2 regions of the Psychrobacter sp. R86515 genome follow, and region 1 is predicted to be linked to the other one. Evidence: predicted binding sites of a transcription regulator. Region 1 holds the regulator's gene; the other holds the start of a gene.
What was found. The regulator PhoB, encoded in region 1, activates phosphate uptake and scavenging genes when phosphate is short. The targets are predictions, from matches to a motif close to TGTCATNAANCTGTCATAA.

Region 1 (9,796 bases):
AAGTGATTTAAGAGTGACTTGCGAGTATGGTATTAGCTTGTGACAGTTAGGGGCATAATCCCCTACACTAATTGACGTGAAAATGGTCTGATGGTGACCCTACTGGGATTTTTCTCAGGATGTTCAATCGTCGATACCGAGTGTTAGACCAAGTCTCAGTCAATATTTTGAACATCAGTACCTGCAACAGCAGTATATAAATGAAGCGTCATATGATGTCATGCAAGAGACGCAAAATACGTGCATCATGATGAACGCTGGATAATAAAGACATCTTCACTTGTGAGCTGGTTATATGTTTGTCTTTATAACATGACAAGCGCACAGTGCTATTACCCATTTTACTAACAGTAACTGGCTATTTATTTTAATTCAAAACGTAGCTTTCGTTATATAGAAAGGAGTTTCAAATGGTATACCAAGGAAATCGCATCACGGTGACAATGCTAGAGGATGGCATCGCCAACATGCAGTACAACGCCGAAAATGAGAGCGTGAACAAATTTGATGCCGAAACCAACAAGCAGTTTGGTGAAGCAGTTAGTGCGTTAGAAAAAGCCGACAACGTAAAAGGTCTTATCGTTACTTCAGCCAAAGGCGTGTTTATCGCTGGTGCTGATATCACAGAATTCGTCGGTTCTTTCAAAAAATCAGAAAGCGAGATCAAAGATTGGGTCGTTCATGTTAATGACGCGTTCAATCGTTTTGAAGACCTACCATTCCCTAAAGTTGCGGCTATCAATGGCGCGGCAATGGGCGGCGGTTGTGAAATGACTTTGGTTTGTGAATACCGTGTCATGAGTGACAAAGCGATCATCGGTCTGCCAGAAACTCAGCTAGGTATCTTCCCAGGTTTTGGCGGTACAGTTCGTAGTACGCGTATTATCGGTATCGATAACGCACTTGAGCTGATCGCGACTGGTAGCCCAAAGAAAGCATTGGCAGCATTGAAGCTAGGCTTGGTTGACGCGACTGTACCTGCTGATGACTTGCAAGATGCAGCAATTGATCTAGTCAAAAAATGTATCTCAGGTGAGCTTGATTGGAAAGCAAAACGTGAAGAAAAACTGGCTCCAGTTAAGCTAAACCAGCTTGAGCAAGCAATGGCGTTTAACAGTGCCAAAGGTGCTATTTTCGCTAAAGCCAATCCTAAGCAATACCCAGCGCCAGCAATCGCTATCGAAACGATTGAAAAGCACGTTAATTTATCACGTGACAAGGCAATCGAAGTAGAAGCTGCTGGTTTTGCGAAAGCGGCTAAGACGCCACAAGCAGAGAGCTTGGTTGGTCTATTCTTAAACGATCAGCTAGTCAAAAAACTGGCCAAAAAACACAGCAAGCAAGCACATGACATCAGCGAAGCCGCTGTACTAGGCGCTGGTATCATGGGTGGCGGTATTGCTTATCAAGCAGCCAGCAAAGGCTTGCCAATCATCATGAAAGATATCAAGTCTGAGCAATTAGACCTTGGTATGGGCGAAGCAAGTAAACTGCTTGGCAAAATGGTAGAACGCGGCAAGATGACCCCAGCAAAAATGGGTGAAACGTTAAGCCGTATCCGTCCTACTTTGAACTACGGTGACTTTGCTGAGACTGATATCGTTATCGAAGCCGTCGTAGAAAATCCAAACGTGAAGCGTGCGGTACTTAAAGAAGTAGAAGGTCTAGTAAAAGACGACTGTATCCTAGCATCAAACACGTCAACTATCTCTATTACGTTCCTAGCAGAAGCGCTTGAGCGTCCAGAAAACTTTGTCGGTATGCATTTCTTTAACCCAGTACACCGTATGCCATTGGTAGAAGTTATCCGCGGTGAGAAATCATCTGAAGAAGCCATCGCGACTACGGTTGCCCTCGCTTCTAAAATGGGTAAAGTGCCAGTAGTCGTTAACGACTGCCCAGGTTTCTTGGTAAACCGTGTATTGTTCCCATACTTTGGCGCGTTTGACTTGCTACTGAAGCAAGGTGCTGACTTTGCTCATGTCGATAAAGTTATGGAAAAATTCGGCTGGCCAATGGGCCCTGCATACCTAATCGACGTGGTCGGTCTAGATACAGGTGTACATGGCGCAGCAGTGATGGCTGATGGTTTCCCTGATCGCATGAAGCCTGATTATAAAGGTGCTATCCAGCATCTATATGACAATGAGCGTCTAGGTCAGAAAAACGGTATCGGTTTCTATAAATACGAAATGGACAAGCGCGGCAAGCCAAAGAAAGTCGCTGATGAAGCCACTTACGAGTTGCTAAAAGCCACGACTGACAGCGAAAAGCAAACGTTTGACGATCAAGCAATCATTGATCGCACTATGATTGCCTTCTGCAACGAAACCGTTCGCTGCCTAGAAGATAACATCGTAAGCACACCAAGCGAGGCCGACATGGCGATGATCATGGGCGTAGGTTTCCCTCCATTCCGTGGTGGCCCATGCCGTTATGTCGACCAAATGGGTCTAGATAACTACTTGGCATTATGTGAAAAATACGCACATCTTGGCAAAGCTTATGAAGCGCCACAAAAGATTCGCGACATGGCAGCCGCAGGCGAGACTTTTTACGCAACAGCGTAATAGTCAGTCATTACTAGGATGAAGTGCAGTACGTTTGCTATTTTGCATGAAAGCAATTGAGACATGAATCGTCTCCAATAGCGAACGTACGATTATAGTTGGTTCAGTTTAATGCTAGTACGAGTAAATCAAGCGCAAATGTACCTATTGTACTTTGAGCGGGGTTAACAAGGTAATAGTCGTAAATTGGGCTGACTACACTGACAATAAAAATTGAAAAGGAATATGGTATGACAACTTTAAGTCCAAAAGATGTGGTCATCGTAGATGGCGTACGCTCGGCAATGGGCAAAACCAAAAACGGTATGTTCCGTCATGTACGTGCTGACAGCATGTCAGCGGAACTAGTACGTGCGCTAGTAGAACGTAATGACTTTGATACCAATGATATCGAAGACATTATCTGGGGTTGTGTCAACCAGACGCTAGAGCAAGGCTTGAACATCGGTCGTAACATCGGTTTGCTAGCTGGTATCCCAAAGACTGCTGGTGGCCAAACAGTTAACCGTTTGTGTGGTTCTTCTATGCAGGCACTACATACTGCCGCTGCACAAATCATGACCAACCAAGGTGATGTATTCATCATCGGTGGTGTTGAGCATATGGGTCACGTCGGCATGATGCACGGTGTTGATTTGAACCCTGCTGCTTCTAAGCATTATGCAAAAGCGTCAAACATGATGGGCTTGACTGCTGAAATGTTAGGTCGTATGAACAATATCACGCGTGAAGAGCAAGACGCGTTTGGTCTTGAGTCACATCGCCGCGCATGGGCTGCAACCACTGAAGGTCGTTTTGACAATGAAATCATCGGTATCGAAGGTCATGATGCTGCTGGTCGTCTGCAACTATGTACGGTTGATGAAGTGATTCGTCCAGATGCAACGATGGAGCAAATGCAAAAGCTACGTCCAGCGTTTGATCCAAAAGGCGGTACAGTAACAGCGGCAACGTCATCTGCATTATCTGACGGTGCGTCAGCAATGCTAGTAATGAGCGCACAAAAAGCCAAAGATCTAGGTCTAAAGCCACGTGCTCGTATTCGTAGTATGGCTGTGGCTGGTTGTGATGCCGCTATCATGGGTTATGGTCCTGTACCTGCTACCCAAAAAGCATTGAAGCGTGCTGGCATGAGCATCGATGATATGCAAACCATCGAGCTAAACGAAGCATTTGCTGCTCAAGGTCTATCAGTATTGAAAGGTCTGAACCTATCTGACAAGCAAGACATCGTTAACATCAACGGTGGTGCCATTGCTCTAGGTCATCCACTAGGATGTTCAGGTGCTCGTATCACAGTGACATTGCTAAACGCGATGGAGCAGTCAGATACTGAAATCGGTCTAGCGACAATGTGTATTGGTCTTGGCCAAGGTATCGCTACTATTATTGAGCGTGTTTAATCTTATTTATATAAACAAGATTATTTGAACATTCAATAAGTAGCTACTCGCTAACGAAGAACCTCTAGTCATAACGGCTGGAGGTTTTTTTATGGATCAAATTAATGTTTGGTAAGCTAATAAATCACGGAGTCGAAAAATAGAGTATTACGGCGATTAAAAATTATCTCCATTGACGCATTCATGAAACTATGACTAAATAAGAGAAAGATGAACCATGGCACTGTTTATGATAATTCTAAAATAGTTTTTAGTTGCAACTGTCAGCCGTACAAGGAGTGTACTATGTCTACTATGATTAATGATCGCACCTATCGAATCGCTCGTGAGAATACCCAAGCAATGATTGTCGATGTGCAAGAGCGCTTAACGCCGCATATCTACGATCACGAAAATATTGTCAAAAAAACCGTTACCTTGATTAAAGGGCTGCAAGCGCTCAATATTCCAATCATGCTCAATGAACAATATAAAAAAGGATTGGGCGATACCTTACCAGAGCTGCGCGATGTACTCGAAGGAGACAATGCCAAGAGCTTTGAAAAGGTTACCTTTAGTGCCTGCGATAACAATGATTCATGGCACCATCTAGCGCAGCAGAACCGTAGTACCGTGTTGCTTTTTGGTGCTGAGGCACATGTCTGTATTATTCAAACGGCACTAGATTTATTGGATAATGGTATGCAGCCTGTCATTATTGGGGATGCAGTGGGTTCTCGTTTTCCTTATGACAAAAAGCAAGCAATTCGCCGTATTCGCCGTGCAGGTGGGGTGATCAGTACTGTCGAATCAATCTTGTTTGAACTATGCCGTAGCAGCGAAGATCCTGCGTTTAAAACCATTATTAATTTGATCAAGTAGGTGGCTAATATCTAGGTGCTTAAAGACTTGGATAAATGGGGATTCAATTTAACCGTTTATTTTCTAATTTATAATAGATAGCGCTTGGTAAAATAAGCGCTATTTTTTTGACAACGGTAATAGCCTTTTAACCATTGCTAGCTATCAAACTAACTATAATACCTTGAGTAATGAAACTTAAAATTGCTAGAACTCATAAGCATTAAAAAACCAATTACTAGAGAAAACCAGAGAAAAAATAATGTCGCAAGCCAGCTCTATATCACTCACTCATTCCGAATCAACTCCACATATCAACATCGACGATGTCACTCATTTCTTATTGGAGTTAGATGCGCTCAAACGCGTGAATCGCCGCAGCTATGTGACACAGACCACTCGCAAAGAAAACTCTGCCGAACATTCTTGGCATTTAGCGATGGCCTGTTGGTCGATTGCTGAATTATTTGCGCTAGATGTCAATCATGAAAAATTGCTGAAGATGGCATTGGTTCATGATTTGGGTGAGATTGATGCGGGCGATACTTTTTTGTATGCCGATACCCGTACTGATGCACACGTCGAAGAGCGTGCCGGCATTGCCAGATTGCAACGTGAGCGAGGCAATGGCATTAGTGATTTAAGCGAGGTTTGGGAAGCGCAGGAAACAGGAAGTAGCAAAGAAAGTCAGTTACTCAGAGTGGTCGACCGTTTATTGCCGTTTTTGCTCAATCTAAATACCAACGGTAAAACGTGGATTGAGCTTGGCGTTATGCGCTCGCAGGTGGCAGGTGCGCATGCATTTATCAAAGACAGCTTTCCTCCTATTCATGATTGGCTCTCACATAATATTGCATACGCAACTCAGCAAGGTTGGCTGATTGACGCATAAATCTACATAAGTAGCAGGAATAAAAAAGCCCAATCAAGCACTATGATTTACGCTTAACTGGGCTGATATTTTCAGTACTTTTATACAGGCGTGTTATTGAGCGTTTGCCATTCCTAGCAATTGACCCATTTGCACGACGCTGTTGGCTTGCATACCATCTAGCCAGTCAGCCTTTGCTGCTTTTGGTAATACTACGATAGCCGTTGAGCCCAAATAAAAGCGTCCAAGCTCTTCGCCTACTGCAAACTGCATGTCATGATCGGACTCGAATATGTCGTCAGTACGAGCAATTTTGCCAGTGGCGACAGTTTCAATACCAGCGACGATCATAGCACCAACCATCACAACAGCGGCTTTGCCATACTTGGTATCAAACATACAAACCAGACGCTCATTACGTGCAAACAAGTCTGGCACGTTAGCCGCCGTAGTGTTGTTGACCGAAAATAGGGTGCCAGGCACATAGCGAGTCTTGGTCAATGTGCCAGTAAATGGCATATGCACACGGTGATAGTTGCTAGGTGCTAAGTAGATAGTCGCAAAACTGCCATCAGCGAAATAACTGCCATCTTCACTATCAGCAAGTAGTTGGCCGACATCATAGTGACGACCTTTTGCCTGTAATAGTTTATGGTCTTCGATTTGTCCTAGCTGAGAGATAATACCGTCCGCAGGACTCACGATACCGTTTGCAGTGGCGTCGATAGTACGAGCGTCTTCTTTTAACTCACGGGTAAAAAAGTCATTAAAACTTTCATAAGCGTTAAGGCTTTGGCGTTCGTACTCGTCTAAGCTGATATTATAAGCTTTGGCAAAGCTACGAATAAAAGTGCGTTTGACATAAGGGTGGCGACTGGCGGCCAAACGTCCAGCGACTTTACTGAGCTTTTGCTGCGGCACAAGCTGTTGTAAGGTGGTAAATACATTCATAATAAGGCTACCAAAATAAGGTGTAATGTAATAGGGGCGTGTTGGAAATTCGACCAGGGCACTGACAGTGGCTAAAATTGCGCCATACTACGTTGTAAATCTAGATAAGGCATGAGCATTATCGTCGTTTTACGCCTTGTCTGGAACAGTTTTAGCGATCCGCAGTACCTATTTGTGAATATCAAACACGCCCTAATAATAGTTAAGTTAATGACGGTATTTTATCATGGACAGCATATTATTGTATGGCCATAATCTGTTAAGGAATTAGTAAATGAAAGCACTCATACAACGGGTGAAGCACGCTAGTGTGGTCGTCGACCAGCAGTGTATTGGCGAGATTGAACATGGGGTATTGGCATATATTGGCTTAGGGCATGAAGACGATTTCGCCGCTGCCCAGCGTATGATTGACAAAATACTAACCTATCGCATTTTTGAAAATGACGATGATCCTGTCAAATTTGGTAAACTGGATAAAAACGTTCAGCAGGTCGGTGGCGGGCTATTATTGGTCTCGCAATTTACCTTGATGGCAAAAACAGACAAAGGTCGCCGACCAGACTTTGGTGGTGCGATGGTACCTGCTGCGGCGCAAGTGTTATTTGAACAACTGGTCGATTATGCCAAAACTAAGCATCTGAACGTGGCAACTGGTCAGTTTGGTGCTGATATGCAAGTGTCGAGCGTCAATGATGGGCCGCTCAATTTTTTACTAAAAATCTGATTTTAGAGTGTCATCAAGCTGTCATAATTAATCCGTTTAATAGGTAGAGACTGGTGAGTATATATTGCCTTTTTACATGCTAGATTTTGTCCTCTAACACCGAGAATGTCCTATGTATAATGAACAAATTTTGATTGTTGAAGATGAGCCTGCGATTCGTGAAATGGTTGTCATGACGCTAGAGATGGCTGGGTTTGATAGCTTGCAAGCGGCAGATGTGTCAGAGGCGCATCAGCAAGTGGTCGATCATAGACCGTCACTGATACTGTTAGACTGGATGTTGCCGGGTGACAAGAGCGGTGTGGATTTTTGTCGTATGCTCAAAAACGATGAGCTGCTCTCTGAAATACCAGTCATTATGCTAACAGCAAAAAGTGAAGAAGACAGTAAGGTGCATGGTCTTGATGCAGGTGCAGATGATTATATGACCAAGCCTTTTTCGACTCGTGAACTGATTTCTAGAATCAAAGCCGTACTACGCCGCAGTAGCGCGATGAGCAGCGACAAACCTATCGAAATTGGACAGTTAAGTTTAGATACCAAGAGTCAGCGCGTGACAGCTGCAGGTAAAATCGTTGATGTTGGGCCCACAGAATATCGTCTATTGGCATTTTTTATGAGTCACCCTGAGCGCGCCTACACACGAACGCAACTGCTCGATCAGGTATGGGGCGGCAATGTATATATCGAAGACCGAACCATCGATGTGCATATCAAACGTCTACGTAAATTACTGCGACCTTATGACTGTGATACATTGATACAGACGGTACGTGGAACAGGCTACCGATTTTCTAGCCTGATTGAGCCAAGTTAATCTTGTACATATAATGCCGCAGCAATATAAAGGCCGCGGATAGTGGTAAGGATAAAAAATGGACAAGATAGTGCCAACACAAAGTGAGCAATCAGCTCTACTAGAGCAAATATCTACTCAAAGTACAGCAGAGCAACTCAAAAAAATCGGCAGTGCACTACGAGCCCTGCGCGATGCAGTGATTTTGCTCAATAATAATGACGGTCTAGAATGGTGGAATCAGGCAGCACAAGACTTATTGCTGCTACAGCCAGAAGATAAAGGTCAGAACATTTTCGACTTTATCACTGTACCTGAGTTCCGCCAGTATTATGAAGGTACGACGGTACCTAACGATGGCGTCCATATAGAATCATGGCGAGATCCTAGTCGCTACTTAAAGTGCGAACTGACCCCTTTCGGTGATGAAAAATTGCTGTTTGTATATGACGTGACCCGCCTGCGGCACTTAGAGCAAATGCGTCAGGATTTTGTGGCGAATGTCTCGCATGAGCTTAGAACACCATTGACGGTAATGATGGGCTATCTAGAGAATTTCTCTGATCAGCCAGATATGCCGCCGCAATGGCGTCGCGGTTTTGAGCTGATGACGCAGCAAACTGCCCGTATGAACAGAATCGTGAACGACTTGCTACTATTGTCTAAGATTGAAATCGAAGAGTCACATGAGCTGCATTACATAGATATGACTAAGCTACTAACCAATATCTACGACGATGCACAGGCCTACAACCAAGCATACAAACACATCATTCATTTGCATATAGATACGTATGATGGGCTATACGGGTCAGAGATGTACTTGAATAGTGCGCTATCTAATTTGGTAATCAATGCGATCAAATATACGCCAAAGGGTGGCAATATCACTATCAGTTGGACAAGGACGTCTGATGGCTGCCGTTTCGCTGTCGAAGATGATGGGATCGGTATTGCGTCAGAGCATATCGCCCGTTTGACAGAACGTTTCTATCGTATCGACAAAGGTCGTAGCCGTGCGACAGGTGGTACGGGATTGGGACTAGCGATTGTAAAGCACGTATTACACCAGCACGAAGCACAATTGCAAATCGATTCAGTAGAAGGGGAAGGGTCGACATTTAGTGTGGTATTCCCCTCAAACTACGTCAGATCCGTCACAGCCAATTAATATGATTGAGGGTCTGTATTAACGACAGTTTTTCGGCTTCCGTTTTTTAACTAATATCAGCTCAGTGCTATTTCAAATTAGGATAACGACATACTTTTCTATATTCGTTAATCCTTTTGCAAAAGCGGATAAGGGTTGACCGCACTGCCATCAATATAGATACCATAATGTACATGTGTCGGTGTCCCTTTTGCATTACCGCTATCACCCACATAACCTATCACGTCGCCCTGATTGACCCAGTCATTGGGAGAGATGTCAGCATAGTCCTCTAGATGAGCGTAGTAATGTCCTGCGCCACCAGGCCCTACCACTACGACTACGCGCCCACCCAATGTGTTTTCACCAACCTTGCTTACCACGCCTTGTGTGGTTGACTGCACGGGAGTATTACGCGGCGCAAAGATATCGATGCCTTCGTGGGAGCGGCCTTGACTACGTGCCGCGCCCCAAGTGTCTGTCAGGTT
Region 2 (9,796 bases), 420 kb from region 1:
TGGTTGTACTTCGCTACGCGGTCTGAACGGCATAGTGAGCCAGTTTTGATCTGACCTGCCGCTGTACCAACTGCCAAATCTGCAATGGTGCTGTCTTCAGTTTCACCTGAACGATGTGAAATGATAGTTGCATAGCCATTTTTCTTAGCCATATAAATCGCATCTAGCGTTTCTGACAAAGTGCCAATTTGGTTAAATTTAATCAAAATAGCATTGGCAATATGCTTATCAATACCTTCTTGCAAGATCGCAGGATTGGTCACAAACAAATCATCACCAACCAATTGGACTTTATCGCCAATCTGCTCGGTCAAATACTTCCAGCCATCCCAATCCGACTCATCAAGACCGTCTTCGATAGAGATAATCGGATACTGACGTGCCAGCCCAACTAGATAGTCTGAGAACCCTTGGCTATCAAAGGCTTTATTGCCTTCGCCTGCCAAAACGTATTGACCATTTTTGTAAAACTCACTAGCCGCACAATCTAGCGCAAGATGAATATCTTCACCAGCTTTGTAGCCGACTTGTTCAATCGCTTGCATAATAACCGTGATGGCTTCTTCGTTACTACGTAGGTTCGGTGCAAAACCACCTTCATCACCAACGGCAGTATTTAAGCCTTGCGATTTCAACACAGACTTTAAGCTATGGAAAATTTCTGTACCAGCACGCAGCGCTTCTGAGAAGCTTGTGAAGCCCACAGGCTCAATCATAAACTCTTGGATATCAACTGTGTTGTCCGCGTGCTCACCACCGTTCAAGATGTTCATCATCGGCACAGGCATGGTCAACGACGTTTGATTACGTAGATTGGCAATGTACTGATGTAATGGTAGATTCTGTGACTTGGCTGCCGCTTTGGCTGTCGCAAGTGACACAGCTAGCATAGCATTAGCACCCAAGCTTTCTTTGTTTTCTGTACCATCTAGCGCAATCATGGCATCATCAATGGCCTGTTGCTCAGTCACATCTTTGTCAATCAAGGCACTGCGAATTTGACTGTTGACATTAGAAACGGCTTTTTTGACGCCTTTACCCATAAAGCGGGTCTTGTCGCCATCACGTAGCTCAAGCGCTTCACGTGAGCCTGTTGATGCGCCACTTGGAGCAGCAGCACGGCCGACAGTACCGTCAGCTAAGATAACATCAGCTTCGATAGTTGGGTTGCCGCGCGAGTCTAAAATTTCACGAGCGCGAATGTCTTTAATTGCGGTGACGTTGTTGGTTTCTTCAGCGTACATAATGTCTGTTAATTCCTTTGGTCATGCCAAGTTTGTGAGATAAGTAACGGCAGCTAGCATACAAAAAAGATAAAGCAAAATATCATATAGCGCATAGTCCTAAAAACCCTTTATACCTTTCTATCTTGTGGCTATCGTTACCTAGCAATTAGAAGGATATAAAGCAGATTAATAGTCGGCTATAGTGCTTGGCATCATAGCATATATTTTACCAAACTTCCCTTATCTTACACCGACTTGCCGTCATAAAAAAAATCTTAGAGATACATATATGCGATGGCTATCTGTTTTATATTTATAGAAGCATTTAGCAAATATGATAGCTATCCTTTTGCTAAATGCTTTTTATCCGTATGAGAGGTAGATATCGTATTATCTAGCTCAACCTCTGTCTTAAACCGTGTCAATCGTAGTGCATTCATAAGTACTGAGATGGAGCTAAGTGCCATAGCAGCGGCGGCAATCATCGGATTCAAAAACCCAAATGCAGCAAGTGGAATACCGAGACAGTTATAAATGAAGGCGAAAAATAGATTTTGTTTAATATTGCGTAGCGTTGCTTGAGCAATTTTTTGTGCCGCATCGATATGCATGAGCGACTCACCCATTAAACGTGCAGAGGCACTATGCTGCGCGACATCAGTCCCCTCAAACATCGCAAAGCTGGCATCAGCAGTAGCCATCGCTGGCGCATCATTGACGCCGTCTCCTGCCATCGCTACCTTATGACCAGCAGTTTGCAATAGTGCAATTTGACTGGCCTTGTCACGCGGGCTCATTTTGCCATAAGCCTTATCAATACCCAACTGCCCTGCTACATGATCGACAACGGACTGCTTATCACCACTCATCAAAATGACATTGATACCCGCATCTTGTAGTGCAGCGATTGCTTGCGGCGTATCTGCCTTTAAGTCATCAGCTAAGGCAAACGCGCCTAATGGCTCATCATTGATACTAATCGCAACAGTACTAGCAATTTGCCATACTTTTGGCATGAATCTTGGCAACGTCAAGTTCGCAAACTCTGCCGTACCCACTTTTATTAATCCAAGCCCTTCGATATTTGCTTGTATACCAGCGCCTTTTATCACACTGATATCAGTCACATCAAATAGAGACAGTTGTCGTTCTTTAGCCGTATTGACGAGGGCAGTTGCTAGTGGATGACTGGCATGCGCCTCGACACTGGCGGCAATCTGCAATACATCGTCCACAGCAAGCGACTTATCCACCATGACATGATCGACGATAGTAGGTTTACCAATAGTCAATGTGCCCGTTTTATCGAGCACTACCGTATCTATATTACCTGCTGCCTCAAGACTTTGCGCATCCTTGAACCACACACCATGACGCGCAGCAACGCCCATACCCGCCATAATTGCCGCTGGCGTGGCCAAACCAAGTGCACAAGGACAAGCAATGACCAATACCGATACTGCGTGCATTAAAGCAGTATCAACCATACCTGTTAGCCACCATGTGACCCCAAAAGTAACCAACGCAATCGTTACCACTACAGGTACAAAAATAGCCGTTACTCGATCCGCGAGACGCGCTAGATTGGCTTTTGAGCCTTGTGCATCACTCAACGCTTGTACCATATCGCCGAGTTTCGTGTCGCTGCCCTTCGCACTGACACGGTATAGCAGACTGCCATTCTCTACCAAAGCGCCTGCCAGCAATCCATCACCTTGTTCTTTTTTGAGAGCTACCGACTCGCCAGTTAAATGACTCTCCACGCACCAGCCGCTGCCTTCTATGACGGTACCATCTGTAGCGACGCGGCTGCCTTGCTTTGCACGTAAGACGTCACCTACTTGTACATCAGACAACGCAATCCTATGAAATTCACCATTTGGCTGTCGCTGCTCTACTTCATCAGGTGTCAATGACAATAATAAATCAATACTGTTTAGGCTGTGCTTCTTGGTACGTTCCTCAAGATATTTACCTGTACGCACAAAGGCAATGACCATCACCCCTGCTTCAAAATATACGGCTGGGCTGTTACTAATGCCATGTCCACCCAAATGTCCATTTTGCAATAGACTGTTTAAAGTACCATCGCCGTGCGTGAGCCAAAGGTAAGTCGAATATGCCCATATCGTCACTGTACCGATGACCACCAGTACATCCATATTGGCAAGGCCACCTTTTATAGATGCCCATGCGCTCTTATAAAACGGTAGCGCCAAACCAAACTGTACTACAGTCGCTAAAATAAATTGCACCCAGACTGGCGGCATCCACGCCATACCAAAACCCGCCAACATACCTGCCATACCCACCAAAAATGGCACCAAACAAACCCATAATCCAATCAAACGCCATGGGTATTGAGTGGCGGTATCTTCGTCAGTCTGAGCAAATAAGCTATCGGCTGCCTGTACATTAGCCACAAAGCCTGTTTTACTCACCCACTCTGTCACCTGTTCGGGCGTCGTCTGGGTCGGATCATAATCAACATTGGCAGTCTCGCCAGCAAAACTCACACTTACCTCGTACACTGAAGGCTTCTTGTTAAGCACCTTCTCAATTCTTGAGGCGCAGGCCTGACAAGTCATGCCGTCAATCGCCAATTGCAAATGCGCGCGTTGCGGTGTCAGTGGCGTGTCGGACTCAACATCAGTTTCGACATCATAAGACTCATCTTTGGTAGTACGGGTGGTATCGTTCATAAATAAAACTCGTCATGGTGCCTATAAATTCGTAGGAACCACGATAAAATATCAGTGGGTAGGCAAAAAATTCAAATAAAGCAATTAGGTTATATCGTATTCAGTATGAGCATTTTAGACAAAGTAGCCATGTATCAAAGTATCAATGCTAAATACTCATAATCGTTAATCATTAAAAAACCAGCTATCATGCTTGTAATAACATGTTAGCTGGTTCTGTAAATAAGTGATGGAATTTATGAGTTAGCAACTGTCGCCTCAAATCCCGCATCGTCAATAGCTGAAGCAATAGCCTCTGCACTGGTTTTGCTATCATCAAAGGTTATCGTCGCTAGGTTATCAGCGAGGTCAACGGTAATAGTTTCTAATCCATCAATATCAGCTGTTGCCGTATGTACGCTTGCTACGCATCCGCCACAAGTCATACCGTCAATTTTAATAATACGTGTTTGATCTGCCATATTGGGCTCCTTATTTTTATTAGTAATGAGCAACTCTAATAGTGATTCTGTTAATGCTTACTTTGATGTTTTTTAAGTTATCAAAGGAAGAGCAACTATCAAAGCTACATTAAATAAGCATAAGCCCTATTATCCTCGACAACAAGACCGTTTGGTTGTTGCTTTATTAACGAGATGCTATTAACGAAACAGTAACTTATCAATAAAAACATAAAAGAGCGCGTCGACAAATTTATAGCAATAGCTATTTGTAATTATAAATCGTTATGGTGCGGGTTCTGCGGTGAATCAATCGGAAATGGCTGAGTCACATAGTCCACCATACTAATCGCTGCTGTTAAGGCATGGATACTAGTATCTGTATCATCATAGCTTACCGTTGCGACATTATGCTTAGGATCCAAATTAATAGCCGTCACGCCTGAGATATTCTTAAGCACAGTCATTACGCTATCTAAGCCCTCTGCATCATCGATATTTTCGATGCTTACTTGCGCCATTTGAATTGCCATTGTATAGCCCTCTTATAACGTACCGTATCAATGAGTATCCAATACTTCAAAACCTTTGACCAAATCATCAATTTGCTTAAGCTGACGTAAGAAAGGCTCTAGTTGATTCATACGCAGCGCACATGGACCATCACATTTTGCAGTTTCTGGGTTTGGATGCGCTTCTAAAAATAACCCTGCCAACCCTGTAGCCATACCTGCACGGGCAAGTGTTGTAATCTGCTCACGACGTCCACCAGCACTATCACTACGTGCACCTGGCTGTTGTAAGCTATGCGTCACGTCAAAGAATACCGGTATATCCATCTGCTTCATGGTATCAAAACCAAGCATATCCACGACTAAATTATTATAGCCAAAGGCACTACCACGCTCACAAAGTATCAATTTATCATTACCACCTTCTAGGCACTTATTAACGATATGACGCATCTCGTGAGGGGCCAAAAACTGCGCCTTTTTGATATTAATAATGGCATCTGTTTTTGCCATCGCATGCACTAGATCTGTCTGACGTGACAAAAATGCAGGTAGCTGAATAATATCAGCCACTTCAGCGACTGATGCTGCTTGATGTGGCTCATGCACATCAGTGATAATCGGTACTTGGAATTTTTCTTTGATCTGACCTAGCCAATCGATACCTTGCTCTAAACCAGGCCCACGATACGAATGCAGACTTGAGCGGTTGGCTTTATCAAAGCTCGCTTTAAAAACATAGCCGATACCCAAGCGCTGGCAAATATCAACATACTGCTCAGCAATCTCAAATGCCAATTCTTTAGACTCTAAAACATTCATACCACCGAACAATACAAAAGGCTGGTCGTTACCAATTTTAATCGTATCGTTATTAGGAGTGTTGAGCGTGATATGTGATTGTGCGGTCAATAAGTTTTCCATGAAGCCACTACCTCTTATTTTGTTATTAATATCTCTATCCCATATTGTAACCGATAGGCTGATTAAAAAAAGTATGCAAGCGTAATTAGACTCTATTAATGAAGATGTTGACTCTTTAATAATGTCTAGCAGTTTGAATTAAGCAAAAAAAAGACCAATCCGAAGATCAGTCTTTTTTATAATAAACGCTTTCAATATACATTACATTTTGAGAGCTATTTTGCTTCGTTGTGGTTCTTAGCCGCTTTTACAAAGCTGTTAAACAGTGGATGACCACCGCGCGGTGAGCTAGTGAACTCAGGATGGAACTGTACAGCAACAAACCATGGATGCTCAGAGATCTCTACCGACTCTACCAAATGCTGCTTGGCAGAATAACCAGAGATGGTCATACCTGCTTGCTCTAGCGGCTCAATATAACGGTTGTTCATCTCATAGCGATGGCGATGACGCTCAGTGATATTGCTTGCACCATAAATTTGGCTTAGCTTACTACCAGAAACTAGCTCTGCTTGCTGTGCGCCTAGACGCATCGTGCCACCAAGGTCTGAATCATCACTACGAATCTGTAACTCGCCGCGCTCATCTAACCACTCAGTGATCAGACCAATAATAGGCTCAGCGGTCTTACGATCAAACTCAGAAGAGTTGGCGTTAATATTAAGTACATTACGTGCATACTCAATCACAGCCAACTGCATACCAAGGCAAATACCTAAATATGGGACGCTGTTTTCACGAGCATAAGTGATGGCTTTTATTTTACCCATCGTACCGCGCTCACCGAAACCGCCTGGTACTAAGATAGCATCAGCATCGTTTAGCTGCGCAAGCAAAGTATCATCATCTTCTAGACGTTCAGCATCGATGTAGTCAATTTTCACATCTACTTTATGCGTGATACCTGCATGTAGCAATGCTTCGTTGATAGACTTATAAGCATCTGGAAGCTCGACATATTTGCCGACCATCGCAACAGTCACTGTTCCTTCTGGATTCAACTGTGCTTCAACCACTTTGTCCCAATCGCTCAAATCAGCTTCAGGCACATCAAGACCGAAACGCTCACAAATTAGATCATCAAGATCCTGCTCGTGCAATGTACGCGGTATCTGATAGATACTCTGTGCATCTTCACACATAATGACTGCACGCTCTTCAACGTTGGTAAATAGCGCAATCTTACGACGGTTGTCTTGTGAAATATGATGATCAGAGCGGCAAATTAGGATATCAGGCTGTAGACCAATAGAGCGCAGCTCTTTTACGGAATGCTGCGTTGGCTTAGTTTTGGTCTCACCAGCACTAGCAATATACGGTACTAAAGTAAGATGCATTAGCATGGCTCTATTACGGCCAAGCTCTACCTGCATCTGACGTACGGCTTCCATAAAAGGAAGTGATTCGATATCACCAACCGTACCGCCAATTTCGATAATAGCGATATCATACCCTTCGCCACTGGCAAGGATTTTGTTTTTGATTTCATCAGTAATATGCGGAATAACCTGTACAGTACCGCCTAGATACTCACCACGGCGTTCTTTATTCAATACATTCTGATAAATACGGCCACTGGTAAAATTATTACTCTTACTCATTTTTGAGTGACGCAAGAAGCGCTCGTAATAACCCAAATCTAAATCGGTCTCTGCGCCATCTTCAGTGACGAATACTTCACCATGCTGAAACGGGCTCATTGTACCTGGATCGACGTTAATATACGGATCCATTTTGGTCATCGTGACAGTCACGCCACGTGCTTCTAAGACCGCTGCAAGAGAAGCTGCGGTGATACCTTTTCCTAGTGAGGACACTACCCCACCGGTCACGAATATAAACTTGGTCATAGTACTCTGTCGGTAATTGGTAAAGAAGGATTTTACTAAAAATACGCCATAAAATATAGGGCAAAAATGCAAACTGTCTGAAACTCTTATATTTTCGTGTTGGTAGCAAACATTTTTCTATTATTAAAACGCTGCACAACAAAAAACTCACCCCGAAGGATGAGTTTTTTTAAAAACAAATTCTAGTTGTTACTAGAATAAGTATTCTAGACCAGTACCAACTACGACTACGTCTGCATCACCTCTAGTACTCATGTATGGAACGTTATCAGCATTGTTTACGCCAGCATAGGCATGAGCAATGATGTTATCCTTATACATGTATTTACCACCAACAACGATTTGGTCTGAATCAGCATTATCAAGACCATCTAAGTTGTCAGTTTTGTTGTACTGTGCATATACAGCTGCTGGATAAGCAAAGTTATTTAGACCCATCTGAGCGCTAACAACTAGACCTTTTTCATCTTTAGTACCGTAATCATAATCACCTACTTGGTATAGCGCACCTAGAGTGACAGGAGCGGCCATGTATTTACCTAGATCAACAGTTGCTGTACCACGGATGATATCACCATCGATGTTTTGGTCTTTATCGTAAGCAATACCAGCAGTAAAACCAGTACCTTGGTCAAACAACATTGCTACACCGAAGCCTGCATTGTCATTACCGTTTGCATCATCAGAGCTATACATTGCAGACAGTTGTAATGGTAGGCCATTGTATTTTGGTGCAGTCCAAATAACTGAACTGTTGATACGGTTACTATCCGCCATGTTCAAAGCACTAACAACTTCACTTTCATTTTGAGTTTGGCCTAGGTTATCCCAGTAACCTTGGTTAACAACAACGTTGTCAATACGAGCTAGGCTTGATTGGTTTTTACCAACACGGAACTCACCGAACTGCTTGTTTACAACACCAAGATACGTATCACGGTTACTGAAAGTAGCGTTATCACCATCGATGCTTGTACCGTACTCTAAACGATAGATAACATCAGTATTAGCAGTCATGGCTTCAGAACCTTTAAGGCCGATACGTGAAGCATGAGAGTTAATCTGTACTGTATCTTCGTCATACATGTTGCCAGCAGGGCCATCAAATTCAGCATTTTCATAGTCAGCCGCTAAGAAAGCTTTCCCGTATAGAGTTGGTGCTGCATTGGCTGCAGATACAGATAGGGCTGCGATTGCTGTAGCTAAAAGTAGTTTTTTCATGGGGTATCTCCACTTTACAATTGTAGTAATGAGCAAGCTATTATTAGCTGGCGCCCATAATGGTATCGTCACAAATCCTCAAAGATATAATGTGTAACTGGCTACCGAGATTAGTCAGAAACAAGTGTGGCGAAGTTCTATTACAGTAAGATGAAAAAAACCATGATTTACATAACTGGGATTAAAAAAGTAACTGCCATGTAATCTTTAGTTTTTATCCTTCCATTGCGTAACATCCGTTACCAAACTCATACTTCGAGTACAAGCATAACAACTTTGACATAATTTGCAACATATTTTTTTGCCTTTTCGATACATCTATTATCAAATAACAGACCCTTCATTTTATTTGAACGATTGTTAAAAAACTTCCGCTTACTCAATTAGATACGAATAATATTGGTTAATATGATTACTAATATTCTTAAATTTTTATAATAAACATCGAAAAATAGTCCAAAATAAAGCGCTATTTACTAAAAATAAATAGCGCTAATTAAGAAGTTAATAATCTATTTGAGCAAATTTATCAGTTACAAATGAGCAAGACTGACTGGCATACTTGCTCATCAAGTATGCTCAAATACCTGTCATATTTAGTCTATTGTTCTAAGCGTTTGCTTTAAGATCCAAACGTGCTTGATGCAACAATGGTTCAGTATAACCACTAGGCTGTGCGCGTCCTTTGAAGACTAAATCGCAAGCCGCTTTAAATGCATAAGAGCTATCCAAGTTATCTGCCATTGATTGATAGTCATCATCGCCTGCATTCTGCTCATCGACGACCTTGGCCATGCGTTTCATCGTATCCATCACTTGCTGCTCACTCACCACGCCATGATGCAACCAGTTAGCAATATGTTGGCTTGAGATACGCAAAGTAGCACGATCTTCCATGAGACCGACATCATTGATATCAGG

Region 2: the regulator PhoB is predicted to act here: its motif matches at 9,013-9,031, upstream of SJY28_RS00310 (porin).

Annotation. Positions count from the first base shown of each region.
Region 1 is NZ_JAXHCC010000001.1:499,727-509,522, reverse strand. Features, by position in the region: gene fadB (fatty acid oxidation complex subunit alpha FadB) at 411-2,570, shown strand; gene fadA (acetyl-CoA C-acyltransferase FadA) at 2,801-3,973, shown strand; gene SJY28_RS02105 (isochorismatase family protein) at 4,259-4,834, shown strand; gene SJY28_RS02100 (HD family hydrolase) at 5,076-5,705, shown strand; gene asd (archaetidylserine decarboxylase) at 5,799-6,635, opposite strand; gene dtd (D-aminoacyl-tRNA deacylase) at 6,910-7,362, shown strand; gene phoB (phosphate regulon transcriptional regulator PhoB) at 7,475-8,179, shown strand; gene phoR (phosphate regulon sensor histidine kinase PhoR) at 8,238-9,329, shown strand; gene SJY28_RS02075 (M23 family metallopeptidase) at 9,437-9,796, opposite strand, start outside.
Region 2 is NZ_JAXHCC010000001.1:76,404-86,199, forward strand. Features, by position in the region: gene eno (phosphopyruvate hydratase) at 1-1,244, opposite strand, end outside; gene SJY28_RS00285 (heavy metal translocating P-type ATPase) at 1,568-3,928, opposite strand; gene SJY28_RS00290 (heavy-metal-associated domain-containing protein) at 4,165-4,389, opposite strand; gene SJY28_RS00295 (heavy-metal-associated domain-containing protein) at 4,644-4,901, opposite strand; gene kdsA (3-deoxy-8-phosphooctulonate synthase) at 4,929-5,804, opposite strand; gene SJY28_RS00305 (CTP synthase) at 6,020-7,654, opposite strand; gene SJY28_RS00310 (porin) at 7,847-8,875, opposite strand; gene SJY28_RS00315 (malate synthase G) at 9,485-9,796, opposite strand, start outside.